Regions from separate parts of the Proteiniclasticum sp. genome, predicted to be linked through region 1. Evidence: riboswitches for the same ligand, from Rfam matches in the RefSeq annotation. Region 1 holds a riboswitch; each other region holds the start of a gene.
What was found. A riboswitch is a leader RNA that binds a small molecule or an ion and turns the genes downstream of it on or off. The one in region 1 is predicted to bind cobalamin.
Positions count from the first base shown of each region.

Region 2: linked by a shared signal. The riboswitch ahead of RTX25_RS12685 (hypothetical protein) and the one ahead of RTX25_RS05000 (anaerobic ribonucleoside triphosphate reductase) in region 1 are both predicted to bind cobalamin.
Region 3: linked by a shared signal. The riboswitch ahead of RTX25_RS11125 (cobyrinate a,c-diamide synthase) and the one ahead of RTX25_RS05000 (anaerobic ribonucleoside triphosphate reductase) in region 1 are both predicted to bind cobalamin.

Region 1 covers NZ_DAMBTF010000006.1:95,173-105,565, reverse strand. Annotated here, with positions in the region: gene RTX25_RS05000 (anaerobic ribonucleoside triphosphate reductase) at 1-2,186, opposite strand, end outside; adenosylcobalamin (AdoCbl) riboswitch at 2,246-2,387, opposite strand; gene RTX25_RS04995 (Crp/Fnr family transcriptional regulator) at 2,470-3,126, opposite strand; gene hcp (hydroxylamine reductase) at 3,558-5,207, shown strand; gene RTX25_RS04985 (ABC-F family ATP-binding cassette domain-containing protein) at 5,343-7,235, shown strand; gene rpmE (50S ribosomal protein L31) at 7,335-7,556, opposite strand; gene RTX25_RS04975 (thymidine kinase) at 7,695-8,303, shown strand; gene RTX25_RS04970 (DUF1385 domain-containing protein) at 8,319-9,218, shown strand; gene prmC (peptide chain release factor N(5)-glutamine methyltransferase) at 9,221-10,069, shown strand; gene prfA (peptide chain release factor 1) at 10,119-10,393, shown strand, end outside.
Region 2 covers NZ_DAMBTF010000028.1:20,628-31,020, forward strand. Annotated here, with positions in the region: gene helD (RNA polymerase recycling motor HelD) at 1-1,304, opposite strand, end outside; cobalamin riboswitch at 1,539-1,721, shown strand; gene RTX25_RS12685 (hypothetical protein) at 1,897-2,289, shown strand; gene RTX25_RS12690 (hypothetical protein) at 2,270-2,836, shown strand; gene RTX25_RS12695 (hypothetical protein) at 2,922-3,173, opposite strand; gene RTX25_RS12700 (SH3 domain-containing protein) at 3,349-4,692, opposite strand; gene der (ribosome biogenesis GTPase Der) at 4,951-6,267, opposite strand; gene RTX25_RS12710 (PAS domain S-box protein) at 6,363-10,229, opposite strand.
Region 3 covers NZ_DAMBTF010000021.1:1,167-11,559, reverse strand. Annotated here, with positions in the region: gene RTX25_RS11170 (ABC transporter substrate-binding protein) at 1-468, opposite strand, end outside; gene RTX25_RS11165 (aminotransferase class I/II-fold pyridoxal phosphate-dependent enzyme) at 489-1,535, opposite strand; gene cbiB (adenosylcobinamide-phosphate synthase CbiB) at 1,537-2,514, opposite strand; gene RTX25_RS11155 (cobyric acid synthase) at 2,495-3,991, opposite strand; gene RTX25_RS11150 (histidine phosphatase family protein) at 4,005-4,586, opposite strand; gene cobS (adenosylcobinamide-GDP ribazoletransferase) at 4,583-5,335, opposite strand; gene cobU (bifunctional adenosylcobinamide kinase/adenosylcobinamide-phosphate guanylyltransferase) at 5,332-5,904, opposite strand; gene RTX25_RS11135 (hypothetical protein) at 5,895-6,662, opposite strand; gene RTX25_RS11130 (ECF transporter S component) at 6,649-7,182, opposite strand; gene RTX25_RS11125 (cobyrinate a,c-diamide synthase) at 7,151-8,554, opposite strand; cobalamin riboswitch at 8,642-8,832, opposite strand; gene RTX25_RS11120 (methyltransferase domain-containing protein) at 8,920-9,729, opposite strand; gene RTX25_RS11115 (helix-turn-helix transcriptional regulator) at 9,749-9,955, opposite strand; gene RTX25_RS11110 (DUF2975 domain-containing protein) at 9,968-10,393, opposite strand, start outside.

The DNA.
Region 1 (10,393 bases):
ACATCTCCTATGATTCCATGATGACCGCATACGGGATCGAAATCCACAGGGTGATTGATGGAACCATAGCCGATACCGGATTTCTGCATGTGTCTTATGATTTTCATGAATGCCTTGGGGTTTTTCCCAGCGTCACCATCAAGTTCCACGTAGGTGATATGGCCTGCATTTGTCAGTTCATGATACGGTGATTCTATGTCGATTTTTTCGAATGAGGTCACAGGGTAAAAAACCGGTACATGGAAGCTGTTGGTGTAATAGGCTTTGTCTGTGACTCCTGAAATTTTGCCGAACTCTTTCCTGTCTAAAGCGACAAACCGCCCAGATAGACCTTCAGCGGGGGAGGCGATGAGTGAGAAATTCAGGTTTCTTATCTGGCTTTCCCGATCCATCCTTTCTCTCATGTGAGAAACGATCTTAAGACCGAGTTCTCTTGAATGCTGATTTTCTCCGTGATGAGCACCTGTAAGGGAAACGAGCGCTTCCGCAAGGCCGATGAAGCCTGCTGAAAGTGTACCGTGCCTCAGTACGTTTTCCAGGGTATCTTCAGGAGCGAGCTCTTCACTGCCTCTCCATACACCCTGACCCATAAGGAAAGGAAAGTTCTTCGCTTTTTTCGCTTTCTGAATGCTGAACCGGTCCAGAAGCTGGGAGACCACAAGATCCAGTGCAAGATCAAGTCTCTCGAAGAATTTCTCTTCACTTCCTTCTGACAGAATGGCAAGTCTTGGAAGATTGATTGAGGTAAAACTGAGATTGCCTCTTCCGTAGGGCGTTTCAAGAGACGGGTCTGTGACATTCGATATGACTCTTGTCCTGCAGCCCATATATGATATTTCAGATTCGGGATCATTTTCTCTGTAATACTTTAGATTAAATGGTGCATCCTGAAAAGAGAAATTCGGAAAGAGTCTCTTGGCGCTGACGGCGGCTGCCTGTTCAAACAGATCAAAATTTACTTCGCCTTCATTGAGGTTTACGCCATCTTTCACTCTGAATATATGAATCGGGAATATTGGTGTTTCACCATTTCCCAGCCCTCTTTCAAGAGACAGCAGAAGATTCTTCATCACCATTCTGCCTTCAGGAGTTGTATCCGTACCATAATTTATGGATGAGAACGGAACCTGTGCACCTGCCCGTGAATTCATGGTATTCAGGTTGTGGATAAAGGCTTCCATAGCCTGATAGGTTTTTCGGTCCGTTTCTAGCATTGCTTCATTTCCTGCAAAGGTTATGGCCTTCTCAATCATTTCCTTGCTTAGACTATTTTTTGTGAAGTGTTTTCTAAGCGCCTCTTCAAATTCCTGTGTATCTCCCATGCGGTTGTGGATACCTTGGATCATTAAGTTCTGATTTATTGTCTTCAGTTCGTTTTCGTCACAGCTTACGGAGAACAGTGACAGCGCTTTTATCAGATTCTGGTTAAACTGCTTCACATAGGTCTTGCGGACACCTTCCGCCATGGCATAGTCGAAATTCGGTATGCTCTGCCCGCCATGCTGATCGTTCTGATTGGACTGTATGGCGATACAGGCTAAGGCGCTGTAGCTCAGAATATCCTGAGGCTCTCTCAGAAAACCGTGTCCTGTGGAGAATCCACCTTTAAAAAGCTTTTTCAGATCAATCTGGGCACATGTTGTGGTGAAGTTGTAGAAATCCATATCATGGATATGGATGAGTCCCTCTTCGTGGGCTTTTGCATGCTCCGGATGGAGGACAAACAGCTTCGTAAAGTCTTTAACTCCTTCTGAACCGTATTTCAGCATGGTGCCCATGGCTGTGTTTCCATCTACATTGGCATTTTCTCTTTTCAGATCATCATTTTCAGCATCTTCAAATGTGATGCGTTCATAGATCTTCATAAGATCTGATTTCATCGATCTTGTTCTGCTTCTGTGGTTTCGGTATAGGATATAGGCTTTTGCCACGTTGAAATAGCCTTTGGTCTGAAGGGCAAGCTCGACAAAGTCCTGAATCTCTTCTACGACAGGCAAAGACCTGGCATCCTTACTGATCTGCTCTTCTACCCAAAGGACGAGCTCGGTTATGGATTCTTCCGTAAAGGGCATCTTCTCAGCCTGAAAGGCTCTCGTGAGTGCTGTTGCGATTTTGCTTCGGTCATAGGGCAGGACTCTACCGTCTCTTTTCTGCACATTCAGAAGGGTGAACTGTCTGTTTTCCATATTGTACCTCCAAAAAATAAAGTGGATCTTTCTTTACAGGCAAAGAGAGATCCACTTTTCAGCAGACCTGCTTTATGCGACGTAAAGCGTGGCTGAGCGTCATCAAGGCAGCAATCTGGCTTAGAGAATGATCTCTTACAGTGGCGGCACCGCACAGGAATCTAACCTGTTTCCCTGCTCTTGCGACGATAATATTCAATATATTGTGTTGTTACAGGATTACTATACTACATGTTGTGTCGGTTGAAAAGTGAAATCTTATCTACATGTCGTATTATTCACACTACAGTATGAAGTCCTCAGGGGCTAGAATAGTTACCTCACTGCCTTTGATGCTGATGAGACCGTCTCTTTCCATATTGGAAAGTTCCCTTGAGACAGAGGGTCTTGCCACCTTGATGATTTCTCCGATTTCGGTCTTCTTATGTCTCATTTTAAATCTGGCATCTCCTGCAAATTCCATCTCTTTGGAGAAGTAGATCATGAGCCTTGAGCGAACATCGTTGTGTGCCAGTATCTTTATCTTGTTCTTCAAAACGAAGATATGATTGGAGAGAAAAGTAAGGTAGTTGAGATTGAATGTACTGCTCTCTTCCAGCATATGCTTCATCTGTGCAAAGGGGATAAAGAGTACTGTGCTTTTTGTAGTGGTGACAAGGGTAAAGGGATATTTCGCGTGACTGGTAAAGAGAAGAGGTGCGCCGAAACAGTCTCCATGTCTGAAAACGTTGATGGTCAACGCATCACCGCTTCTTCCATACTGCTGTATGGTCAGTGTTCCATCCAGAACAAATCCGATGGTATCACACGATTCCCCTTCCTCGATCACGATCGTGTCTTTTTCGTATGTTTCCTGTATGCAGTTTGTAAAATCTAAGATTCTATTGATTTCTTCTTCACTCATATTTCTGAATAAAGAATTCTTCTGTAAATTAATCATATTGATTTGCATGCTTTTACCTCGTCATATTTTTCAGGCATATGATATTCTTCATATCCGTCTATTATAAGTCAGAGCTGCCTCAAAGGAAACTGCCATTCTCTTATATGCTGCTGCATTCTCATAAACTATCTGCATATCGTAAAAAATATTATATTTCATAAAGTGTAACAGATGTTACAGTTTTATAGTTACTGTTCTATTATAATCATCTCGTAGATTGATTGAAGATCTCAGTCATAAGCAGAAATAAATCAGCATTATCGGAAATCCGATAATCTTACTTCTAATAAACTAAAATATCATAATAATATTAAGAAATCACTCTAAATAATTGTGAATTCTTAGGTCAAGGATAATTACATTTATTTATCATTTTAGTTCGTAATTCAGCAATTGTAAAACAGTTCACATCTTAAGGAGGAATAAATATGTCAATTAAAGATCAACAGGCCATGTTCTGCTATCAGTGTCAGGAAGCGTCAAGGGGTACCGGGTGCGAAATCATCGGTGTCTGTGGAAAGAACCCTGAAGTGGCTAATCTGCAGGATCTTCTGATCTACACCATCAAAGGAATCTCGCAGATCGTAGTTAACGGAAAACTGGATGTCACCGCGATAAGCGAGATCAACCATGAAGTGATCAATTCACTCTTCATGACCATCACCAATGCAAACTTTGATGAAGCGGCTATTGAGGGTCAGATCAACAGGATGATCGGTTATAGAGAGAGCCTGAAATCAGCAGCGGGTCTTGATAAATATTCGGACGCTGCTTCATTTGCTGTTTCAGATAGGGAGTCGATGCTGAAGAAGGCGAGACTTGTCGGTGTACTTGCGACTAAAGACGAAGATGTAAGATCTCTTAGAGAACTGATCACCTACGGACTTAAGGGTATGGCTGCATATTCACATCATGCGCTGAATATCGGAAAAGAGAACGAGAGCATATATGCCTTTACTTATGAGGCTCTGGCTGCAACACTGGACAATACATTGTCTGCAGATGAGCTTGTTGCCCTGACACTGAAGACAGGAGAGCTTGGAGTGAGTGCGATGGCGCTTCTTGATGATGCCAACACTTCCATGTTCGGTAATCCTGAAGTGACAGAAGTCAACATCGGCGTAGGCGATAAACCTGCTATCCTGATATCAGGACATGATCTTACCGATCTTAAGCAGCTTCTTGAGCAGACAAGGGGAACAGGAGTGGATGTCTATACCCATAGTGAAATGCTTCCTGCTCACTATTATCCTGAGTTCAAAAAGTATGACAACTTTGTGGGTAACTATGGAAACGCCTGGTGGAAACAGGTCGAAGAATTTGAATCCTTCAACGGACCGGTACTCTTTACGACAAACTGTATCGTTCCGCCTAGAAATGAAAGCCTGAGAAATAGAATCTTTACAACAGGTGCTTCAGGATTCCCAGGATGCACACACATCGAAGCTGATGAAAATGGCATCAAAGATTTCTCTGCAATCATCGAAATGGCCAAGAAGCTAAAATCACCAACAGAAATCGAAACAGGAAAGATCGTCGGCGGATTTGCTCATGCACAGGTCATCGCACTGGCAGATAAGGTAGTGGATGCGGTGAAGAGCGGCGCCATCAGAAAGTTTGTCGTTATGGCAGGATGCGACGGAAGAATGAACTCCAGAAACTACTACACTGAATTTGCTGAAAAGCTTCCACAGGATTCAGTTATCCTCACTGCAGGCTGTGCAAAATACAGATACAACAAGCTTCCATTGGGTGACATCGGCGGAATTCCTAGAGTGCTTGATGCAGGACAGTGCAACGACTCCTATTCCCTGGTTGTCATTGCGCTTACCCTAAAGAAGATCTTCGGACTTGAGGATCTCAATGATCTGCCTATCGCATACAACATTGCATGGTATGAGCAGAAAGCGGTCATCGTTCTTCTGGCACTGCTGCACCTTGGTGTCAAGAATATTCACCTGGGACCAACACTACCTGCATTCCTCTCACCTAACGTGGCAAATGTCCTTGTTGAAAAATTCGGAATCAGCCCAATCGGTGAAGTGGATGAAGACATTGAACTCTTCATGGCACAGTAATCTATGATACAAAAGTTCCTTCAGTCGATGACCATATCGTCTGAAGGAACTTTTTTTTGGAGGATCGCTTCTACCAAAGATTTTGGAAATGATGTATGATAATGGGTAGATTAAACCTAAGAAGGAGAAATCACATTGAATATCATTACAGTAGAGAACTTAACGAAAAATTTCGGGGAAAAGAAACTCTTTGAAGAGGTCAGCTTTACCTTTACAGATACAGATAAAATCGGAATCATAGGGATAAACGGTACAGGGAAATCAACGCTGCTGAAGGTGATTGCGGGAATCATTCCACCTGATGAGGGAACTGTGCAGAGAGTGGGTAAGATTCGTGTGGAATACCTTTCACAGGAGCCCGATTTCAGCGATGAACATACAGTTCTTGACCAGGTGTTCAGCGGAGATTCACCAGAGCTGAACACGATCAGAGCTTATGAAGAAGCTCTTGAGCGCTCAAGTTCTGAACCCGAGAATAAAATCCATCAGAAATCGCTGATTCAGCTGACGGGGAAAATGGACAGTCTGGATGCCTGGGGTATGGAAGCGGAGGCAAAATCCATCCTCACAAAGCTTGGTATTACAGATTTCCATAAAAAGATGGGTGAACTTTCAGGTGGACAGAAGAAAAGGGTGGCCATGGCCACTTCACTTATCGCGCCATGCGATCTGCTTATTCTTGATGAGCCGACAAACCATATCGATAATGATACGGTGGCTTGGCTCGAGAAATATCTCAAGGAGCGAAGAGGAGCTCTCCTCATGGTGACCCATGACAGGTACTTTCTTGAGAGGGTGACCAACAGGATTCTTGAAATCGATCATGGATCAATTTACAGTTATCCCGTCAACTATTCCAAATATCTGGAAATGAAAGCATCAAGGCAGGAACTTCAGGAAGTGGCTGACAGAAAAAGAAAAAAACTTCTGGAAAGTGAACTTGCCTGGATCAGAAAAGGTGCGAAGGCAAGAAGTACAAAACAGAAAGCCAGAATCGACAGATATGAGGCACTGAAAAATCAGGAAGGTCACTTTGAGGATAATGAAGTGGAAATCAGAACGGTTTCCTCAAGGCTTGGAAAGAAAATTGTGGAAATCTCATCTCTTTCCAAAGCATACGATGAAGATATACTGCTTAAGGACTTCAATTATAATGTTCTAAAAGATGACAGAATCGGAATCATCGGTCCTAATGGCATCGGCAAGTCAACCTTTCTTAAGATGATTGCAGGACAGGTTGCGCCGGACAAAGGCACAATAGATGTGGGTGAAACAGTGAAAATCGGATTCCTGTCTCAGGAATATACCATCATGAATGAGGAGATGAGAGTCATAGACTTCATCAAGGAAGCCGCCGAAATCATCGAAACGGTAGATGGATCGGTCACTGCTTCTCAGATGCTGGAGACATTCCTGTTTCCACCATATGAGCAGTGGACCCCCATAAACAGACTTTCAGGTGGAGAGAAGAGAAGACTGATGCTACTCAGGATCCTTATGGAAAAACCGAATGTGATTCTTCTGGATGAACCGACCAATGATCTGGACATCGCAACACTTTCGATACTGGAAGACTATCTGGAAAACTTCCCTGGAGCTGTCATCACAGTTTCACATGACCGTTATTTCCTTGACCGCGTTGCTGAAAAGATATTCTTCTTTAAGGGAGACGGGGATGTTCAGATCATATTCGGAAACTACTCGGATTATGAGGAGAAGAAGGAAGCGGAGGAAAAAGAAGAGGAAGAGAAAATAGTCAGGGAAACTCCCCAGAAAGTGAGACAGAAGGAGAAGGCAAAGAAATTTTCCTTTAAGGAGCAGCGGGAGTTCGATGGCATCGATAAACGGATCGAAGATCTGGAAAATAAGATTGCTGAGCTTGAGGGGGCCATAGAAAAACATGCTACAGATTTTGAGAAGCTGAATGAGCTCGTGAGCGAAAAGGAAGCGGTTGAAAAAGAGCTGGAAGAAGCAATGGAGAGATGGACCTATCTCAATGAAATGGCTGAAGAGCTGGGGCTGATATAAGAAAAAGGAAGGATCTTTGCGGTGTCTTTGCGAAGATCCTTCCTTATATTAAGATAAAATAAAAAAGGACCAATAATGATCCTTAATTAAATGAAGATTCTATTCTTCTTCGTTTGTAGAAGTGATGTTGAACTTCTTCTTGAAACGATCAACTCTTCCGCCCACATCAACAATCTTCTGCTTACCTGTGAAGAATGGATGGCACTGAGAGCATATTTCAACCTTAAGTTCATCCTTTACTGATCCAGTAACGAATGTGTTTCCACATGCACACTTAACAACAGCTTCAGAGTTGTAATTTGGATGTATGCCTTCTTTCATTTAATTCACCTCAATTTCATTGTTTTTTAACTCTTCAATTCTAACACTTACCCGGCAAGTAGTCAACTATACTTATGGATTATGATGAGGGTAGATGTTATAATAGATGGGGTATTAAGGAAGTTAGGAGAATTTGAGATGAGCAAACTTTATTTTAGGTACGGAGCAATGAACTCAGGAAAATCCACCAACCTCATGCAGGTTGCTTATAACTATGAGGAAAGAGGGATGAAAGTCAAGATCTTCAAACCTCAGGTAGATGCAAAAGGCGGCAACCAGCTGGTTTCAAGGCTTGGAGTCGTCAGGGATGCGGATTTCGCAGTAAGTGATGAGGATAACCTCTATGAAGTTACCGAGAAATGGATACAGAGCGAAGGCAAAATCAACTGTATACTGGTGGATGAAGTCCAGTTTCTGAAAGAAAAGCACATAGATGAACTTCTTCAGGTTGCAGTTATTCTTAAGGTACCTGTGATATGTTATGGACTAAGAACAGACTTTCTCATGAACGGCTTTGAGGGAAGCGCAAGGCTTCTTCTGCTCGCGCACAGCATTGAAGAACTGAAAACCATATGCACCTGCGGCAAGAAAGCGCTTCTTAACGGTAGGAAGATCAATGGTGAATTTGTATTCGAAGGAGAACAGGTTGCCATCGATATGGTGGGAAATGTTGAGTACCAGTCTCTTTGCGCTGACTGTTATTTCAAGTTCAGAAAGAAAATGCAAGAAAGAAATAAATCAAAATAAGGAATTGGTGAATAGATGAGAAACACAACTGTAGGGGGACAGGCAGTCATTGAAGGCGTTATGATGAGAGGCCTAAAGGGAATTGCGACGGCTGTACGAAGTCCTGAAGGAGAGATCGTGGTGAACCACGATGATACTAAGCCCCTCTCCATGAAATATAAAGTACTGAGATGGCCACTCATAAGAGGTGCTGTCGCGCTGGTCGATTCCATGAAGATTGGAATAAAGAGCCTCAACTGGTCCGCATCGATATTCGGTATTGAAGATGAACCCTCAAAATTCGATAAATTTCTGAAGGATAAATTCGGAGACAAAGGGGAAAAGATCATAGAGACCCTGACCATGATTTTCAGTCTGAGCATCAGTGTACTCCTGTTCTTTGTTCTCCCCACACTGATTACAGGGGTACTCAGAAATTATGACCTACCCCATATCGCCCTGAATGTCATTGAAGCGGTGATCAGGTTGAGCATATTTATCGGATACCTTTACGGAATCAGCAAGATGAAAGATATCTACAGGGTGTTTCAATATCATGGCGCGGAGCATAAAGCGATTATCTGCTATGAAAATGAGATGGAACTTACCGTGGAAAATGTGAGATCCTGCACAAGATTTCATGAAAGATGCGGAACCAACTTTATGTTTCTTGTTATGGCTGTAAGCATCATCGTTTTCAGTTTTACAGGATGGACAGATCCGCTCATGAGAATCGTATCAAGGATTCTGCTACTTCCGCTTATTTCCGGCATCACCTATGAAATTCTAAGGTGGCTTGGAAAGACAAAGGGACCCGTTCAGAAAATCATCGCCTATCCTGGAATGATGCTTCAGAGACTGACCACAAAAGAACCTCTGGACGAAATGCTGGAAGTATCCATCAGAGCACTCAAGGAAGCTGAAGGGCTGGTATAAAGATGCGTATCGTAGAAGTGCTCAGGCAGGCACAGGGAATGTTAAAAGAAATATCTGACACGCCGGCACTTGATGCAAGAGTACTTCTTAAAGAAGTGCTCTTAAAGGATGATGGCTATCTGCTCGCAAATCGGGATGAAGAGCTCGACTCTGATTCTCTCGAGAGATTCTTCGAGATGATCAGAGCCCGTGCAGAAGGAAAACCGGTTGCCTATATTTTAGGATACAAGGAATTTATGGGATTTGCCTTCAGGGTGAATGAAGATACACTCATACCAAGACCGGACACGGAAATTGCTGTGGAAAAGGCTGTTGAGGTTATCAGGGAAAAGAAATGCCGAAAAATACTTGATCTGTGCTCCGGATCAGGTGCTATTGGGCTGTCTATAGCCAAAATCTTGGAATTTACAAATGTAACACTTTCTGATATAAATAAAGGAGCCATTCTAGTCTCGGAAGAAAACGCCGAAAAGCTTGGTGTCAGAGATAGGGTGAATTTCATCGTATCGGACCTTTTTCAGAAGATTGATGATCAGTATGATCTCATCATCAGTAATCCTCCCTATATCAGTCAGGAGGATATGGAGACTTTATCGGTTTCTGTGAAAGACTATGAGCCTCATCTTGCTCTTTATGGAGGAATACGAGGACTGGATTTCTATAAAACCATAGCAATGCAGGCAAGGCAGCATCTGACGGATCATGGCATACTGATTTTTGAGATCGGTTATGACCAGAGTCAAGAGGTGGAAAATATGTTAAAAGAAAATGGATTTAAAAATGTCATAACCATAAATGACCTTTCGGGTCATCATCGGGTAGTTTCCGGAGAACTCATTCCAGAGACTTAGCTTCCTGACGTTATTTTTTCATATCATTTAGAATTAAGGAGAGAGATTAATGTTAGAAAGATTATGTTTTGTAGAAGGTAAATATGAAGAGCTTACCATGAGAATCAGTGACCCGAGTGTCATTGCGGATCAGGAAGCATGGCAGAAACTTGTAAAAGAGCACTCCGATCTTGAAGCGATCGTTACGAAGTACCGTGAATTCAAAGGTTTAAAGGATGAGCTCGACTCAAATATGGAGATGCTTCAGTCTGAAGACGACCAGGACATGAGAGAAATGATCAATGAAGATGTGAGAACCATCAAGGCAAGACTTGACAACATCGA
Region 2 (10,393 bases), on a different contig from region 1:
ATTCTTTCATCCCTCATTTTCATCAGCTCTTTCAGCTTTCCTCTACGCTCTTCAGATGGAGCTTCTTTAAGCCTCACTCTGTTCATCCTGTTCTCATAGATATTTTCCACTTTCGAAATTCTGCTGCTTACAGCTTCCTTGACCTTACTTTCCAGATACTGTCTGATCTGATCGATCCTCTTGAAGTATGGCAGGTAGGTATAACTGTTATGAAACATATCATCAAGGTATTTTCGGGTATAGAGCACGTCCCCATCAAAGATGAAATCCTCATCCGGAAGAAAGTGCTCACCGAGATTTTTCAGATGTTCTTCAAGGATATCCCTCATCACCATGCTGTTCTTGAATGCTGATGCTCGGATCCTTATATCAGTTTCCTTCTGACTGTCACTGCGAAGAAGCATGGACAGTTTTTCGTTCTGATCTGTCAGCTTGAAGCGTTGACCAAGAATTTCCATCATGAGATCAATAAACGTGGTCTGCCTGACCTTCTCTGCGCCAAGTTCAGGAAGTACACCTGAAATATAGTCAAGAAACAGATTGTTCGGTGCAATGATGATGAAATCCTCAGGACTAAACGAATCGGAATAGGTATAGATAAGATAGGCAATCCGATGAAGCGCAATGGTTGTTTTACCGCTTCCTGCTACGCCCTGAACGATAAGCGGTTTATGGATGTCTGCTCTTATGATGTCGTTCTGCTCGGCCTGAATGGTGGAGACGATGTCCTTCAGCTTGTCACTGGCATGATTTTCCAGTGTCGCCTGCAGAAAGGTATCAGACATGGAAATATCCACATCCACAAAATGCTTAAGCTCTCCGTTTTCAATGGTGTACTGCCTTTTAAGATGAAGATCGATTTCAAATTCTTCTCCATAGGCGCTGTATCTCGTTCTGCCTAGTCTGCCATCATAATAGACACTGGAAATGGGCGCACGCCAGTCGACAACCAGCGGTGTGTCCATAGATTCATCAAATAGAGATATTTTCCCGATGTATATTTCTTCCAATTTGTCCTTATCCGACTGCCTGATATCCATTCTGGCAAAATAAGGGTGATCCTTTGATCTCTTGAGCAGGCTGAAATTCTGCTCAAGTGAATCCAGAAGTTTTGTATTCAAAAGTATATTCGCATAGCTGAGGCTGCTGTCCATATCATCAAGCTCCGTAAAAGCTTCTCTCATATCCTGTCTGTATTTCAGTCTTTTATCCACAACAAGTGATATGATTCTAACGATATAAGATATGGTCTCTTCAAGCCTTGCTGTTTCTTTCTCATAATCTATATGTTCCTTCATAGACATTTTATCCCTCTTTTCGTTTTGTCCATTGTCAGTTAAGATCTCTGATGTATCATATCGATGAAAATCTGACAGAAATCAGTATACCATAGCAGGTCACCCTTGGCATTCCTTCTTACAGTGGTCTCCTCGGAAAATGATAATTTTTTATCCGAATCAGTGTAAAAACTACCTGTTTCACACACTGGAACTTCTCGTTTTATCTGATATAATGGACTTATAAGAAACACAATAAAATAGAATTTTAATCATATAGGTTGCCACGATAGCATCTTGGCACTAAGAGGGAAACAGGTTAAGCCTGTGCGGTCCCGCCGCCGTAAGACTCTTAAGAGTTAATTGATCCACTGGATATTTCTGGGAAGGATAACTCTTTTACATAGTCAAGCCGGAAGACCTGCCTATATATTTTTGAGAATCTCCTCACGGGTCATGAGGTGTCAGAATAGATTGTGTATTTGTTGAACGATCTATTTGCAGCACCCATAAGGGTGCTTTTTATTTTCCCCTTGTACACCTTTTCTCTAAACACCTTCTGCTTTATTGTGTGGATTAATTATTCGTTTGTACGTCAAGTACAGCAAGGAGGAAAAACATGAACAAAAAAATCACATCGGTGCTGATCATTCTGGTGCTGCTCTTGGGTGGCCTGGGCGTTTACAAGGCACTTTCACCAAAAGGTGAAGAAGGCAGCAAAGAAGTCACCATCAACATCATCATTGAAAGTGAAGACATCAGTTTCAGTGAAAGCTTCAGATCTGATGAACTTTACTTGGAAGGTCTGCTTAGACAGTACAGTGAAGAACTTCAGCTCGAGACAGAAGAAACACAGTATGGTCCAATGCTTATCGGACTTAAGGGGTACAAAACAGATATCACGAAAGAATTTTTCAACATTAATATCAATGGGGAAGATGCCATGGTAGGGATAAAAGAAATACCAGTAAATGATAAGGACGTGTACACTTTTGAAGTTAAGGGATTCTAACTTCACCGTCTGGGATATCGTCCTCATCCCACTCCTGAGCGCCACATTGACCGCAGGGAAAATGGCGCTGGTATTGATCCCTAATGTTGAAATTGTCACTCTGCTCTTTATGGTTTATGCTTCGGTATTCGGATTCAGAAAGACCTTTATCGTTGCACTGATTTTTTCAACTACAGAAATCTTCTTTTATGGCGTGCAGACATGGCTGCTGGTTTATTACTTCATCTGGCCGCTCCTGATCGGAATTTCTGCACTGCTTCATCGAAGGACGCATTCAGAATGGCCATATGCCATCACAGCCTTAATTTTCGGACTCACCTTCGGCTTTGTCTTTGCGATTTTCGAATCCTTCTTTTACGGAATTTCCTATGGAATTGTCTACTGGACAAGAGGCATTCCCTTTGACCTAATCCATGGAGGATCCAATTTCGTTGTGGTACTCTTTCTTTTCAAACCTCTCTACAGCCTGCTTACAAGGCTTAGAGACAAGTACCAGCCTCACATGAGGCCTGTAAGATGTGAACAATCAGATAGAAAGTTATTATAAGAAGTAGAACCGGGTCTCTGGATTATTCCAGAGGTCCGGTTCTTTACTATAGGATGATATGAGGGAGATTAAGATGTTAACGTGATTACCAGATCATAATGTGGAGTATCCCCCACAGAAGAATCAGAACAAGGCTGAAAGTCTCCATTAATGTCTGGTTTCTTTTCTTTGTAATAGCCTCATTAAGAGCTGCAGCAAGCATAAGTACAATGCCCGTGATCATCATTACAGGTTTTACCCGCGTATGTTCAAAGTATAAGGATGTTATGAGAAGCAGAAACCCTGTTGAAATCAGAATGAATCCGGTATTTTCTTTAAAGCTGATCTCATTTTGCACACTAACACCTGCCCTTATTTTCTGATTTCCATAATTCTATCATAATTAAGGCATGAAAAACCCCGAACTTCTTCGGGATTTTCCCCCTTTTTATACGAAAATCAAAATTATTTTATTTAAAAAGAGGTGAACAGCTGTCCACCTCTTTTTTCATTTCCATATTATTCATACGATGTTAAGGCGCCATCTGAGGCACAGTCTTGAACGTATAGCCTCTGCTCTTCAGTGTTTCGATCATTCTTGGCAGTGCGTCTACTGTTTTCTGATAAGCGATGTGCATCAGTACGATATCTTTGTCGGTGACGTTATTCAGCACTTTATTCGTGATGTAGTCCTTAGTGATGGTTACCCCTCCCGATGACTCAGCCCAGTCAATGGTGTCTATCGACCACATTACTGTGTACTTGTAACCCTGTTCTCCTGCAATTTTCAGCACTCTGGAATCATACTCCCCAAACGGTGGTCTGAACTGATTAGGTGTGATGCCCAGATAATCTCTGAAAATCTTCGTCGACTGTACAAATTCATTTCTGATTTCACTCTCTGTCATCGTCTTCATATGAGGATGAGTTAAGGAGTGATTCTGGATACTGTGACCTCTCTTAAGAATCTCTTTTGCTAAAGCGAGATTGTCTCTTACCCAGTATGCTCTCAGGAAGAAAGTTGCCTTGACGCCATAACGGTCGAGCATATTAAGCAGTGGGATTGTCGTCGCATACTCCCAGCCCGCATCGAATGTCAGTGCAATCTGTTTGGAACTTGAAGTAACAAGACCTTTCGTGATGACCGTAGATGACGCGTAGGTTCCCTGCTTAACTAAATAAGCGGTATGTGCATATCCGGTTTTTCCTGCATAAGTCACTTTTGCCCAGCTTCCAGAAACACTTAGTACCGTCACCTTGGCTCCTGAAGGCATCACTGCGATAATGCTGTAGCTGGTTCCAGGTCCGCTTCTGAGATTCAGTTCTGCCGTAGTGATTCTGATATCTGCTGATGTCGGTGGATGAGTAGTCGTGCCTGCCGGCTTGAGGTAGCTAAGTGATGCATACCCTGTGCTGCCGCCGTATGTCACTTTTGCCCAGCCGCTGCTGGTACTTAACACAGTCACCTGTGCACCGTTTGGAATAACTCTGATGATGCTGTAGCTTGTGGCAGGTCCGGTTCTCATATTAAGATTTGCCGTAGTCACCATGATGTTGGTAGTAACCTTAGTCAGATAGGAGATGCTGGCATAACCCTGTTTACCGGAATAGGTCACTTTAGCCCAATTGCCTGAGACACTGATCACATTCACCTTAGTGCCTTTAGGGATAACAGCAAGAATACTATAACTGGTACCCGGTCCGCTTCGCAGATTAAGATTCGCTGTGGTCACTCTGATGTCGTCAGCTGCCATAACATCTAAAAGACGGTCGGCATTAGGGTTCCCGTTGAAATCATTTAGAGCTGTAAATCCCGACCACGAGAAAAAAACGATGATAACAAGCAAAATCGAAAACTTTCTTGCCATTTTTTTCATTTCTCTCCCTCCTGAATGAGATTATACATTAATTATACAACCTGAAGTTGTTTAATTAGTATCAATTCAAAAACAATAATGTGAACAAACCATTATGATATAAGGGTTTATCTCTATTCATGCAATGAAGAAATGATAGTCATGATTATATATAAAATACAGAATCATGATAATAATATTCATTTTTATGCATACTATATAAAATTAATAAAACCTCCGTGTACCGGTTATCCAGTTCACGGAGGTTAGTTTATTCAGCTAATCTTTTTTCTTTTCCCGATATTCGATTTTAATACCCGTACCCGAAAAGTCAAATGCTTCTCTTAACTGATTTTCAATATATCTCGAGTAGGAAAAATGAAGGGCCCCAGTATCATTGATGAAAAACACAAATGTCGGAGGTTTAACACCGGTCTGCGTTCCATAAAACACTTTGAGTCTTCTTGTACCGATCATCGGAGGTTCTTTCTGTAGAAGAGCCTTTCCAATGACATCGTTCAGTACTCCTGTACCGATTTTCTTGTTGTAGTTGTCATAGCAGTTTCTGATCATGCCCAGAACTTTATGAGTTCTTTGTCCTGTCAAAGCCGATATGAAAAGATATGGCGCATACTGCATAAATTTAAGACTCATTTTGAGTTCTTTCAGATACTTATCCATTGTCTTGTCGTCTTTTTCGATCAGATCCCATTTGTTTACGATAACCATGATGGCTTTCTTCATATCATGTGCGTATCCGATGATCTTCTCATCCTGATCAGCAACACCTTCTTCAGCATCTACCATGAGTACTACAACATCTGCTCTTTCGATGGCTGTCAGTGTTCTCACCACGGAATATCGTTCGATTTCCGCTTTGATTTTCGACTTTCGACGAAGTCCTGCTGTATCCACCAGAATGAATTTGCCTTCTTCGGATTCAATGTAACTGTCGATGGCATCTCTTGTTGTTCCCGGAATATCCGTAACAATTGAGCGCTCCTCTCCTACCAGCTTATTGATCAGAGAAGACTTACCCACATTAGGTCTTCCTACAAAAGCGACTCTGATGTACTCATCGTCTTCTTCTGTCTCGTATTCGTTGAAATGGCTGACAACTTCATCGAGAAGATCGCCAAGCCCCAAGCCCTGTCCTGAGGATATGGCTATTGGCGTGCCGATGCCCAGATTGTAGAATTCGTATGTATTGGCTTCATCCTTCAGGTTATCCACCTTATTTACTGCAAGCACAATCGGCTTCTTGCTTACTCTTAGCATTGTAGCCACTTCATTGTCCGAGTCTGTCAGTCCCTGCTTACCATCAACAAGGAAGATGATGACATCTGCTGTATCTATTGCGATCTGCGCCTGTCTCTTCATCTGTGCCAGTATGATGTCATCTGACTTCGGTTCTATACCACCAGTATCGATTAATTTAAATTCATATTGCAGCCAATCTGCATCTGCATAAATCCTATCTCTAGTTACACCGGGTGTATCGTCTACTATGGCAATCCTGTGACCTGCCAGCTTATTGAACAATGTCGATTTACCTACATTAGGTCTACCAACGATTGCTACTATTGGTTTTGCCATTTACTTCACCTCTATTCTTTCACGTTTCTGTTTCTTTACATCTAATCATATTACCTTAAGTATATACAAGTGTCAAACAAAACCGTAATTCCAGATCAGCGCAGATTTTCCGGGTACTCATCTTTAGTGAGGACTTTACGGATGAAGGTCTCAACTATGACGGGATCAAACTGCGATCCGGAGCACCGTCTGAGTTCCATGATTGCCTCTTCCTTTGTCTTTTTTTTCTGATAGAGCCTGTCACTGGTCATGGCTTCATATGCATCAGCTACGGCTATAATTTTCGAATTAAGCGGAATCTCGTGACCCCCAAGTCCTTCAGGATAGCCTTTGCCGTCTAATCTCTCATGGTGGTATAATACATCCTCTGCAATACCTGCGTATTCCTCCACTGATTTCAGGATCTGATAACTTGTTTCTGCATGTTTCCTTATAATTTCGTATTCTTCAAAGGTCAGCTTCTCGGGTTTTAAAAGAATTTCCTTCGGTACGGAAATTTTGCCGATGTCATGAAGACGTGCTGCTGTCCTCACCCTTTCGACTTCATTTTCTCTGAAACCCATAGACTGAGCAATTTCAGCCGCATATGAGGCGACATACTTCAGATGCTCACGCTCGTGAGGGAATTTTTCATCAATGAGGGTAAGTATTGTCTGAACGATTCTGCTCTTCGTGATTTTGCCGTTCTTCAGCTTATCCCGATACATGTTGTTATCCGCAACCTTCTGCACTTCCAGTATATTCTGACTGACTTTAGCTTTTGTCGCATAACCAATGGCCAAAGATATGGATACGGGTCCGATACAGGTTCTGCTCGTTTTTTCCACAATGCGTTTTTTGATGGCATCCGCTTCTTCAGAAGTAGTTTTTGGAAGAAGAAGGACAAACTCATCTCCGCCCACTCTGGACAGAACATCATTTTCACGACAGACATTTCTGATGATCTCTGCTGTACTTGTCAGGAGCTTGTCTCCCAGATGATGACCGAACGCGTCGTTTGTGATTTTAAGCCCATTGACATCCATCACCATCACCGTAAACGGAAGATTCCTTGTAGTCTCCATTCTTTTTATTGCATCTTCAATATATCTTCTATTATAAAGACCTGTCAGAGCATCATGATAACTCATGAATTCAATTTTCTTCTCTCTCTCTTTTTTAGATGTAATGTCCCTGAATACAATAACAACACCATTGATTTTACCGGTATTGTCACGGATCTGTGCTGCACTGTCTTCAATGAGCATTTCTCTGCCGCTGTTCGATACAAGAATCATTTCATTATAACCAGTGCTTCTTCCTTTTCTAAGAATTTCTCTTACCCTGTTCTGAAGGGGTTTACCCGTTTCATTATGATAGATTTTATAGACATCTTCTATTGGCCTTCCTAGGGCGATATCAACGGACCAGCCTGTCATATGTTCTGCAACCTTATTCATAATGGTCACTCTACCAAGACTGTCGGTCGAAATTACTGCGTCTCCAACGGAAAGCAATGTGGTCTTGAAGAGTTCCTTCTCGATGAAAAGATTGTTTTCCAGATTCTTATTCTCCGTAACATCTCTTGCTGCGGCATAAATCAGCTCACCACTGGACTGTGCTTTCCATTCGAGAATTCGATACCCTCCATCTGCTCTCCTGAATCTGATCACAAAGCTGACCTCTCTTCTTTCACTGGACATCCTGCGAATGGACGACTTGATGAGTACGATATCATCAGGATGAACATAATCCAGTGCATTCTTTCCGATCAGTTCAGATGGATTGTAACCGAGGTTTCTTTCCCATGCCTGATTGATTTTCTTGAATTTCCCGAGCATATCCGAAATACAGAAAAAATCGATGTTCACATTGAAGAACCGTTCCAGTTCATCTTTCTGTTCGATGAGCGCCATATTTGCCGCTCTGACATCGGTAATATCTCTGGCGGTACCTGCAAACCCTGTTATCAGATTCTCATCATCCCTTATTGGAATTGCATTGGTCGTAAACAGGCGGTATGTTCCGTTTTTATGCAGCAGACGGTAATCTGTTGCTTCTCTCTGCTCACCCGATTCATTGATCCGATTAAAGAAATCATGGATTTTAGGAATATCTTCAGGGTGGATGAAAGGAGTAAATGTTCTACCTATAGCCTCTTCGATTGCATACCCTAGAATATTCTCCCATGCTTTGGAAAGAAAAGTGAACTTTCCATCCGTTCCGATACGATAGACGATATCATAGCTGCTCTCGACAAGGAAACGATACTTGTCTTCGCTTTCCTTGATTTCCATTTCCAGCATCTTGCTTTCCGTTATATCGATATGCGTGCCGAACATGTATAGGGGTTTGCCGTCATCAGTCCAGGAAATAACCTTCCCCTTGTCAAGAACCCATACCCAGTGCCCTTCCTTGTGTTTCATCCTGCAGGCCAGAGAATAGTACTCTTTCTTTCTGAAAAAAAGGCTCTCAATCTCTTCGTTGGATTTTTTCAGATCGTCTGGGTGTACAAGGCTGGTCCATGTTTCTGCGGTTATGGGAGAAAGCTCCTCAAGAGTGTATCCGACAATCTCAGCCCAGCGCTCGTTGTACTTGTTTTCTCTTGTCTGAATATTCCACTCCCATGTTCCTGCGTTGGTTGCTTCGATGATATTAGCGAACTTCTCCCGTTCAGCGATATTTCTGTTTTTCTCTTCCTGAGACCTGGAAATATCGATAATGACACCCACCAGAAGGTAGGGAATACCCTCTGAATTTCTGAAACTGTACCCGCGTGTGAGAATCCATTTCCAGTGACCTTCTTTATGCAGCATTCTATGGATGAGTTCCAGATTGTCGGCTGTTCCGCTGATAAACTGGTTAAGAACTTTCATGTTCTTTTCCGCCTCATCTGGATGCCATATTTTCTGCCAGGACAGAATATCACTGGAGAACTCATCTTTGCGATAGCCAAGCATGGAATACCATCTTGAAGAAAAGGAGAGTTCATTTGCTGGAAGCTCCCATTCCCATGTCCCAACGCCTGCAGCATCCATGGCGAATTCGAATTTATCGCTGTTTTCCTTCATTTCATGGAGCACCCTTTTCTTGTCGATATACAGACCGATCTGTGCTGCGTATATCTCTGCCACTTCATGAGCCTGAAAGGAGACGCCCTGCTCCATGACAACGGTAAAATCACCGATATATCTCTGATCATTCATAATCCGGATGATAATGACTTCACCAGTCTGAAGTTCATTCTCAACAAGTATCAGTTTCGAGAGTGGAATATCCCTGCCGGTCAGTACTCGGAGACTCGGAAAAACAGTGATGTTCCGATCTCTTGTTTTTTCCACTAGATCACTTTCAATACTCCACTTCCTGTTTCTGAGTGTTTCTTCCAGTATTTCCTCGGCAATCTTCAGCTCGTCTTGATTTCCGGATAAAGCGATACTTGTATATTTCTGTTCCTGCTCATTCAGAATACTGATGAAAACAAATTTGCTTTCTGAGAGCTCCAGCATTTCATCTGAAATCATCTGATAATCAGCATTACCGCTTTCTCTAGCATTGAGTTTCTTACTGAGTTCGATGATTTTCAGAAGCTGCTTCTCTTTCTGGATATTATGCTTTGCAATGATTTTCAGAAGAATCATATAACTGCCATGCTTCATGCTGTGGTGTTCAATCTTCTTGATGGTACCATCAGCTTCATAAACACGGCCTCTTCTGTCTTTCAGTGAAGCAGCAAAAAAAATTCTGTTCTTTACCGGATCTGCACTCTGGAGAAGCTCCGCGACAGACTTATGATCTCTGATATCCAGAATATCGGACAGCTTTTTCTCGCAGAGATCTCCCGTATCATAGCTGAAATTTCTTTTCCAGGCATGATTAAAAAAACCGATCCGGCCTTCTTCATCAACTATTGCGATGAGATCCGATGAATAATTAATCAGATCAATCATATCATCATTATTCAGAAATTCTTTTATCAGCATTTAAGGTACTCCTTTAATATAACGTTGATGACGAATCGGTAAAAGTACAGATCATTATCTGAAATTAAACATAGTTAAAGTCATTATATCTTATTCATCGTCTGCGCTTCAATGGTTTTTGATGTTCATAACATATTAAAATGAAATATAGCAAGTTTGAATTT
Region 3 (10,393 bases), on a different contig from region 1:
AAGCACGACAACCTTTATGCCCAGTTCATTCAGCTTCTCGTAGACATCATCACTGAAATGAGTAGATGCTATGACAAGGTCAGTTTCAAGTTCAACGATTTTTTCGATATTGGGTTCCTTCAGCGTACCCACAGAGTCAACACCTGATACTTCAGCCGGATAGTCGCAGTAATCTGTTCTTCCAACAAGTAGTCCTTCTGCACCAAGTGCGAACACGGTTTCTGTTATGCTTGGTGCCACAGATACGATCCGTTCAGGCTTTTCTTCAATTACCACTGTGTTTCCAGCTGAATCTTCTATGGTCAGGGGATAGACTGTATGCTCATCTTCAGCAGTCTCTTCCTCTACAGGCGTCTCCAAATTTCCAGAGGCTACCTGATCATTCTCTCCATTTTTTACACCGCATCCTGAAAGGATACCCACGGTCAGTAAAGACACCGTTAATAAGCTTATAATTTTTCTTTTCATTTTTTTATCACTCCTGTTTATTATGTAATTTCTTTAAGTAACGATATGAGTTTCATATTTGATTTTCTGTCCTTGATGGCGATCCTGAATTCATGTTCGCCAAGTCCGGTGAACCCTTCAGGCAATCTGATCAGAAGTCTATCCTTAAGGAGAATCTCCTGAATTTCCACAGCAGTATACTTTTTTGATGACACCAGTATAAAATTTGATTCGGTGGTCAGAAAAGTATACTGCGTAAGCTTTTTCAGTTCATTCATCATAAAAGCTCTCTCTTCTCTGATCCATTTTCTTGTTTCCTCCTGGTACTTTCTGTCATAAAGCACTGTCTGCCCTGCAAGATCTGCAAAAGTATTGATATGCCAGGGTTCCATCAGCCAATTGACCCTCTGTCCAAGTTCTCTGTTATGGAAAACCCCATAACCGAGCCTTATACCAGGCATCCCGTAATACTTTGTCAGTGCCCTAATGATGATGAGATTATCCATTCTTTCATCAATGATGCTTGAGCCCGGATAGTCCGATGTGAATTCTATGAAGGTTTCATCCACCATCAGGTAACCTTCACGGGATTTCAGAACTTCCAGCAGTTTAAGGAAATCATCTCTCGGGGTCAGTGTGCCCGTAGGATTGTTCGGATTGCACAGAACAACCAGGGTACGCTGAGTAATGACATCGATGAGTGCCCCTGTCCTTAGTCTTCCGCAGCGGTCATACAGGATCACTTCATTGAACCTGAGCCCTGACAGCTCTGCAGCCCTTCTATATTCAGAGAATGTTGGTGCTGCAATGATCACACTCTCTACAGGCAGTGCCTGCATGGCCTTGTAGATGACTTCTACTGCACCATTGCCAAGAACGATAGCCACTTCATCCTCACTCTTCTCTATATAGTCATGGATGGAACGGGTCAGTTTGCGATACATTCTATCGGGATATCGGGTCACAGAGGACAGTTCACCAAGCAGCACTTCTTTAAAGCTTTCTGGCACCCCTAGGGGATTGATGTTTGAACTGAAATCCGTCATCTCATCTGTATATCGATAGATATCGCCACCGTGATAATTCATTTTAGACCCCTCCTTTCATGTATACCCTAATGATGGCACCGCTGATGCCAAGAAACAGCACAGCTGCAGTCTGCATCATTCTGTTTGTCCTTCTGATATCCTCAGGTTGCGGTTCTCTTTTTCTTATTCCGATATAGGGTTTATGTACGAGCCTGCCGGAATATATGGAGCTGCCACCCAGCTGGATACCTAAAGCCCCTGCTGCCGCTGCCTCTGGGTGTCCCGAATTTGGACTTTTGTGATTTCTGCAGTCTTTTCTCCATGTCCTGTAGCTTTCTTTTCCTGAGTAACCCAGGAGATATGAAGAGGCAACCATAAAAAGCGCGGTCAGTCTTGCAGGGATGTAGTTGAACAGATCGTCCATCTTCGCCGAGACATACCCAAAGTACCTGTATTTATCACTGGTATAGCCCACCATTGAATCTAAGGTGTTTACAGCTTTATAGGCCCACATAAGAGGCGCACCACCTATGAGTCCATAGAAGAGAGGCGCAATCACACCATCAGAGGTGTTTTCTGCAACGGTTTCCACAGTCGCCAGAATAACGGATTCGAAGCTTAGGTTCCGGGTATCTCTGCCTACAATATAGGAGAGCCTTTGCCTTGCCTCATCTATGTTCTGACTGCAGACTGCATGATAGACATTCATGCTTTCTTTTTTCAGTGATTTCGCTGCGATCCCCATCCACAGGAGAGCGATGTTTACTGCCTGGTAAGCCAGCGGGTGGATGGTGAGTGCGATCATCATAAGGCCGATTACAGATAATAATGTGACTGCTATGGTACTGATCCACAGGAGAAGTCCCTTGGCTTTTCCTTTAGCCTCTGTATCAGAAATGTTGTTTAACTTCGCCTCAAACCGGTCAATGTAGTATCCGATTGCCATTACAGGATGACGGAGATTCTGAGGATCACCAAAGGTGAAGTCCAGGATCAGGGCCGCTGTGATAACCCTGAAATCAGTTGTGAAGAACAGCATATAGAGCCTCCATGTCGATGTTTTTCCGTACGGTTTCCGCCAGTCTTTCGAGTTCATTTTCACGATGCACCCAGAAATCAGGTATGTTCTCTTCATGGGGTATGAATCCTTTTCTTAAACAGATATAGGAAAGTAGCGCTTTAGTGAAACCTGCATTGTCAAATATCCCGTGAAGATAAGTACCGAGGACACCATTTTCTTTGTCGAGCACGCCCTCAGAAGTCTCGATTATCTGAGCATTGTTTCTCTCTGTCAGTCGATTAAGCGGTACATATTCGACGCCATGCTCACTCTCGCCCATGTGGATTTCATACCCTCTGATTTTTGCATCAGTTAAATAGCTGTTCCCGCTTACAAGAGATGTCTTCTTCACCTCCCTGAATGTGGTGACCATATCGATGAGATTCATCCCCTCAGTCTCTTCCTCATCGGACTCTACACCATGTCTGTCGATGATCTTCCTGCCCAGCATCTGATATCCTCCACATATGCCCATGACGACAGTTCCCGCTTCATGACAGGCGAGTATCTTATCCTCCATACCGCTAGCTTTGATGCTTTTCATCGCTTCTACAGTAGACTTCGTTCCAGGGAGAATCAGAAGATCCGGCGTACCAAGCTCATCGCCTAGATCAGCAAAACGGAGGTTGACGTCTCTGAAAAGGGATAAAGGCTGAAAGTCTGTAAGATTGGAAAGATATGGAAGTTTTATGATGACCACATCAAGCCTTGACCCGCTGCCTCTTGAAAACTTCGACCAGTCGACCACACTGTCCTCATCATCAAGATCATGGCTGAAGTATGGCACAGTTCCGAGCACTCTTATGCCAACGAGCTTTTCGATCTGTTCGATACCAGGCTGAAGAAGAGTGATGTCTCCTCGAAACTTGTTGATGATGATTCCTTTTATTCTCTTCCTTTCCTTTTCCGTGAGCAGCATGACTGTCCCGTAGATGGAAGCGAAGACGCCACCACGATCGATATCTGCCACAAGAATTACAGGTGCATCAACCATTTCAGCGAGGCCCATATTGACGATATCGTCCTCTTTGAGGTTGATTTCCGCGGGACTTCCTGCACCTTCAATGACGATGATGTCACTTGACTCCATAAGCCTGTCATACGCGTCCATGATGACTTTTTTCAGTTCAGATTTGTGAAGAAAATAGTCCTTGGCATTCATGGACTCATAAACCCTTCCCATCACAATGACCTGAGACATCTGGTCTGTGGAGGGTTTCAGTAGAATAGGATTCATTTCGACACGAGGCGCAATTTTACAGGCTTCAGCCTGAAGGACCTGAGCACGTCCCATTTCATATCCATCCATGGTCACATGGGAATTGAGAGACATGTTCTGGGATTTAAAGGGAGTAACCCGGAATCCGTCTTCGGTAAATATTCTGCACAAAGCTGCAGTGAGGATACTTTTTCCGACGGATGATGAGGTCCCCTGAATCATGATGTTTCTATTCATTTGTGATTCTCCTCTATACATTTAGTCTGTTGATCGTGCAGTGGTCCTCATATCGTTCAAGGATGCTGTATTTTCCAAGAAGAAAGTTGAAATTCCAGAAAAGACTGTCACTGTCAGAGAGGAACAGGGAGACAAGGAGCTGGAGCACACCTTTGTGCGCCACAATCAGCATCGTTCCCTCTTTCTGCATAAGGATCTCTTCATAGAATCTCCTTACTCTGGTGTAGAATTCGGTGTATTTTTCGCCTTCCGGAGGAGCTGTATTTCGATAATCCGCAGACCACTTTCTGAACTCTTCAGGATCTCTTTCACTGCACTGTCTGAAATCCAGTCCTTCCCACCGTCCAAAATCAAGTTCGCTGAGTTCATCAAGTACATAAGGCATTCTTTTATCTGTTATGAACCTGGCTGTATCTACGCACCTCTTCATGGGACTTGTGTAGATCTCATCAAAATTGACCTTTGAAAGAGATACGCCTAATGCCTTGGCCTGAAGAATACCCTCCACATTCAGCGGGCTGTCGGTTTTCCCGAAATATACACCAAGACCGTTAAAATCCGTTGTTCCATGCCGGACGAAATAATATGTTGTCACAGAAGATTCACCCCTCTTTCAATCAGGATGTATATTGGAATATAGGTCAGTTCGGCCATCTCGTTCAATGCGCCCAATGTGTCACCAGTAAGACCGCCGAGTATCTTATCCAGGCGCAGCCTGAAGAGCGCAGTGAGTACAAGTGTTATACCCAATGCCGCGATCCCGTTTAACCCAAGGAAAGCGAATGTGATGAGCATTCCGAGAATACCTGAGGCAACCGATTCGATGTCTTCTGTTCTTCCGATGAACAGATTACCAAGACCATCCTCCCTCGCGTAGCGTGACCCTAGCAGCATAACGCTTATGGCTGTTCTTCCTGCTACGGGTAGAACAATCACCATTAACATAAATAGACTGCTTTCCACTTTAATTAAAAACTGGTATTTGACGAATATCGTAAAGATCAGAGCCAGAACGCCATGGGTACCGATACGGCTGTCCTTCATGATGAGAAGCATTTTATCTCTGCTTCTAGCTGAAAGAATACCGTCCATAGTATCTGCAAGACCGTCAAGATGAAGGCCGCCCGTTACGGCTGCTGCAGAGAAGATCATAATGACTGCAGACACTTCTCTTCCGAAATATCGCTCCGCGGCATAGGTGGGTAGGCTGACCATGATCCCGATAACAAGACCGATCAGCGGAAAAAACACGACACCGCGGCTAAACTTCCTCCGATCAAATGGGACTTCCTTCCTAATCGGCACTTTTGTAAACAGCTGAAGCATCAGAAGAAAAGTGTTCATGATTTGTCTCCGCCTTTGATCATCATTGGTATACCCGATACGACCAGATAGACCTCATCCGCTTCTTTTGCGATCATCTGATTGATTCTTCCTGCCATATCTCTGAAGTATCTTGAAAATGCGGTTTCCGGAACAAGTCCCATCCCGATTTCATTGGTCACCAGAATAAACCGGTCTGTGATACTTCGCCCGGAGCGAAGCAGTTTCTTTATCTTAAGGATTGTCTCAGATTCAAATGTGCGCCAGAATTCTTCATTAACTTCTTCTTCGTTGAAGCTTTCAATGGAGAAAAGAAGATTTGTCAGCATCACAGTGACGCAGTCAAGTAGAATTCCGTCATAAAATATACCTGATTCAGACAGTTTCTCAGCTAGATGGTCATAAGCTTCCAAGGTTTCCCATGTTTCTGGTCTCTGATTCTTATGCAGTCTAATCCTTTCTTTCATTTCCTCATCATAGGCAACTGCTGTGGCAATATACAAAACATCGGTCTTGTTCCACATTATATTTTCGGCAAAAGTGCTTTTACCGCTTCTTGCACCACCTGTGACTAAAGTGATTATTCCCAATTGTTCTCACGTTCCTCTCCGCATATAAATTCTCCGATGATCACCATCGGGATTGCGAGGTCTTTCTTCAGCTGTTCCAGATGGTCTCTATGAAGAGTGATGAGTGCTGATGTTGCGGGTCCAGCTGAAGTATAAATATCATGAGTATCTGTATCCCCTTTTTCAAAAATCAGACTGGACCTTTGCTCAAGTTCCGATATTTCATGAATGATTCCGCCTGAACCCGCCGGTATGATCTCATGAATATAATCCTTACCGAGTATTTTTTTCAGCGCCTTAAGACTGAACCGACCGGCTTCATCACCATCTAGTACACCCTGACCACAGACGGGTAGGCCAACTGCCACGGCAACATCATCTTTCCGAGTTTCAGGAAACTTGAATTCCTTTGTGCTGATTCTGCCTAGGAGCGTAAGTCCCATTCCTGAGGATATAACATGGATATTCTCTTCAGTGCTTCCAGTGATTTCGACTCTATCGTGAAGATCGAAAATCTTTAGCGCATCTCGTATACCATGTATAATTTCGCATCCAGTCGGATCCATTTCCACAGACAAGGTATTGGAGAGAAAAAAGGGATAAACCCCAATGGACAGCATTTCCATTAATGCAACCTGAGCTGTGTGAAAGCCTAATGTCCTTGGATCTGTCGTGATGATGTCTCCTGATTTATCGCCAATACCGCCCGCACTGTCGCAGGATATGACAAGATAGCTTTCCTCATCCCACGGAATCAGATTCAGATCACGATACTTCATGTGTTTTCTCCTGTCTCATATAACGTACGACTGTGCGGTAAAGGAGCAGTCCGCCCAGGACATTCACTGCTGATGTCAGTGTCAGAGGCACAATCAGCGCATAAAACATGATTTTACCTGAAAATCCCAGACCCATGAGTGACGCGACATAAGCTGCGCCTAATGTGCTCACAGGTCCGTTGAATAAAACACCTGCTGCTGCTGCCATGATCTGATTTACGTTTTTCGCCAGATAGCCAAAGAGACCTACAGTGACGCCCATTGAACATGCAACGAAAAGGTGAAGGGGAAGCGTCATGGGAAACCCACTGGTCAGAGCAGTCAGAATGTGTCCAGAAACTCCTATTGCCGCACCAGGCAAAGGTCCCAGCATAAGTGCACCATAATAGGCTGGAAGTGCATCCAGGGCAATAGACCCCTGGATCTTGATGAGTGATCCCAGGTAACTTAATGCGATAAGAAGACTCATCTGTACAAGCATCTGGTTTTTAGTCTGTTTTCTGATTTGTAATGTTTTCATTTCTTGACCTCCTCGATTCATATATATCCCTCGCGATTGACTTAACCGCTTCAAGATTGCTGTAAAAATGGATGTGTACATAAGCACCATGAACGTTCCCTTTCCTTTGTCCGCATTTCCAGCTTACTGGGTTTCCCAGTTCTTTGGGCTTGCTCAGTGAAAGAGACAGAGATGTCTCAGCTGGACCCGTCCACCTCGAATGATGAAATTCATGCCCCTTGAAATTAATTCCTGTTTCAGTCCGCACTTCAGCATATCCGAACTGCTGAAGGGATTTAGTCATTTTGCAGTATCCATCAAAGAACCCTGTCATTTTATGGAACTTTCCTTCGGAGTCTTCAATTCCTTCCATAAGATACATATATCCACCACATTCGGCATAAGTGTCTATGCCTCTATCAAGTGCAGCCCTTATGGAATCAAGAAAAGTTCTGTTACTGGATAATTTCTCACCATACAGTTCAGGATATCCGCCTCCAATATAGATCGCATCGAGATTATCCGGGAGCGTACTGTCATGGAGAGGGCTGAAAGGAATAATTTCAAATCCCATGTATTCGAGAAGCCTGATGTTGTCTTCATAGTAGAATGAGAACGCTTCATCTCTCGCTACTCCAAGTTTCAGATCTTTGCAGATATTTTCAAGAAACGCTCGTGGATCGATAGAAATATTTTGAGGTACTTCTTCATAAACTTCAGATACTTCTTCAAGAAGATCCAGATCGATGTGCTGTTCGATAAATGAAGCAGCCTCGTCCATGAGACCATCGATATTCTCGATTTCCTCCTGCTGAAATAGTCCTAAGTGGCGAGAAGGTACTTTGAGCTTAGGATTATTCGGCAGATATCCGAGACAGGGAATGCCCGTTGTCCGTGTGATGGCTTCCTCGATCAGTCTGAAATGGTATTCTGAAGACACATTATTTACAATGATCCCTCTTATGGGGACGTTACGGTCATATTCTTTGAATCCCAGAACAACAGCTGCAGCTGAAGCTGCCATATGAGATCCATCCATAATGAGAATGACCGGTGAATGAATGACCTTGGCCAGATGAGCAGTGCTTCCTGTAGATCTCTCATCACCCAGACCATCATATAATCCCATAACACCTTCAATTACAGCGAAATCTCCTTCATTTCTGTGTAGCCCATAGATAAATTTTGTATTTTCTTCTCCGGTCATCCATAAATCCAGATTGACGGAAGCTCTTCCTGTAGCAGCATGATGAAAACCCGTATCTATATAGTCAGGACCGGTTTTAAATGGAATTACCTTTCTGCCCCTTCTTGCCAGTGCTCTCATTATGCCCATGCTGATCGTTGTTTTTCCCACTCCGCTGCTGATCCCTGCAATTATCACCCGTTTCATGTAAACCTCCAAAAAAATAAACACATGGAATAATCCATGTGTTTTTTGCAAAAGAAAAAACTCACAAACCTCCCTCCGAAGCTATGAAATATTCATACTACGATAGGCAGGTCTCCTGACTTACAGATCTTCTTACTCTCTTCACCTTCCCGAGCATTGCTCAGTGGTTACTGAAGATTTCATCCCTGTACACAGTAGCGGGGGCTGTAGAGGATTCAAACCTCTTTCCCTTTTAAATCTCTGCTTGATGCAAAGATACCTAAAGTACTATTCAGTTTTAATTTATATTCTTAGTATAGTGGCATTGACTACATAATGTCAAAGGGATTATTTGATCAAAAATGAATAAAAAAGTATCAGCTCTTTTATTTCATGGATGATTTTGCTGTAACATACAGCAGATGATTGCTTCTCCCAATCATTTCCGGCTTTTCACAGATATGGTAATGATACTTCAGATACTGATCATAGGACTTCTTGTCCAGAGTATTGATTTTATCCTCCAAAAGTTCTGATACGCCATCTGAAGCGATCTCATGAAGTGTACTAAGCCCTGCACCAGCTAGAATTTCTCTGCACTCCTCAACAGTATAGAATACAAAAGGGAAGTTTTTCACTTTGAAGCTTTCATGATCATAAGAATCATCGGTAAAGAAATCATTTCTGTAACTGAACTCTGTAAGAATAACCATGTCATTGCTGATAAATGATACAAAAAGCTTTCCCTCAGGCTTGAGCACTCGTTTTGCCTCACTCAGACACAGGTTCCGATATTCCATGTTTTCAATGTGGTAGAGCGGCCCAAGCAGAAGAACAGCATCAAAAGATGAATCTTGATACATCGAAAGATTGATGGCATTCCCCTTTATCAGCTTAAGTTCCATATCATTTCGGATTTTCTTCTCAAAAGCTCTTATATTTGACTCTGATAATTCCAGTGCATCAACAGAAAAGTTCCGTTTTGCAAAATAAAGACTGTACTCACCGGCGCCGGCACCGATATCCAGAATCTTCATTCCTTCCTGCAGGTATTTTTCAATATAGCGGACAGTTGTCAGAAACTCCACTCTTGCAGCCTGTGACCCGTTCAGCCGCGTATCTTCATTGAAAATCTCATATGTCGCTTCAACTCTCCTGAATTCATCATCGATTTTTCTGATCTGTTCAAAATCCATATACATTACCTCTCTCACTTTAATTTTCTCTATACTCGAGGATATCCCCTGGCTGACAGTCCAGCGCTTTACAGATTGCTTCAAGAGTCGAGAATCTGACAGCTTTGGCTTTACCTGTTTTCAGATTCGAGATATTGGCCATGGTAATTCCGACACGCTCTGAAAGCTCTGTAACACTCATTTTTCTTTTTGCAAGCATTACATCCAAGTTTACGATTATACCCATTATATCCCCTCCTTAAACAGTGAGATCATTTTCTTCTTTGATCTCCAATGCCTTACGTAAAAGTTCCTCCAAAATGCCGCTGATCAGACCCAGCATAAGAGATGCGAGCATAATGATTATGGCAAGCAGTCCTATTCCAGGTGAAATATCGACCAGCCTTGAAAGCACGATGGTTCCAGCAAGATACATGGCTGAAATGACAAATGCACTGTTTCTGATGTTTTTCAGATGCTGAACAGATTTACGCGAAAACGCGTCATTCACTGCTACTCTTCTGCTGAGCCTGAGTCCTTCAATTATGGCAAAGAGAAAGGGAACCAGCGTCACATAGATTCCTGCAAGAAGCGGCCATTTCAGATAAGCCCACTCAGGAGCTTCTTCTGCAAAATAAGCCGCAGTATCGGGCAGCCAGAATATGGATAGCAGCACTATGCAGAG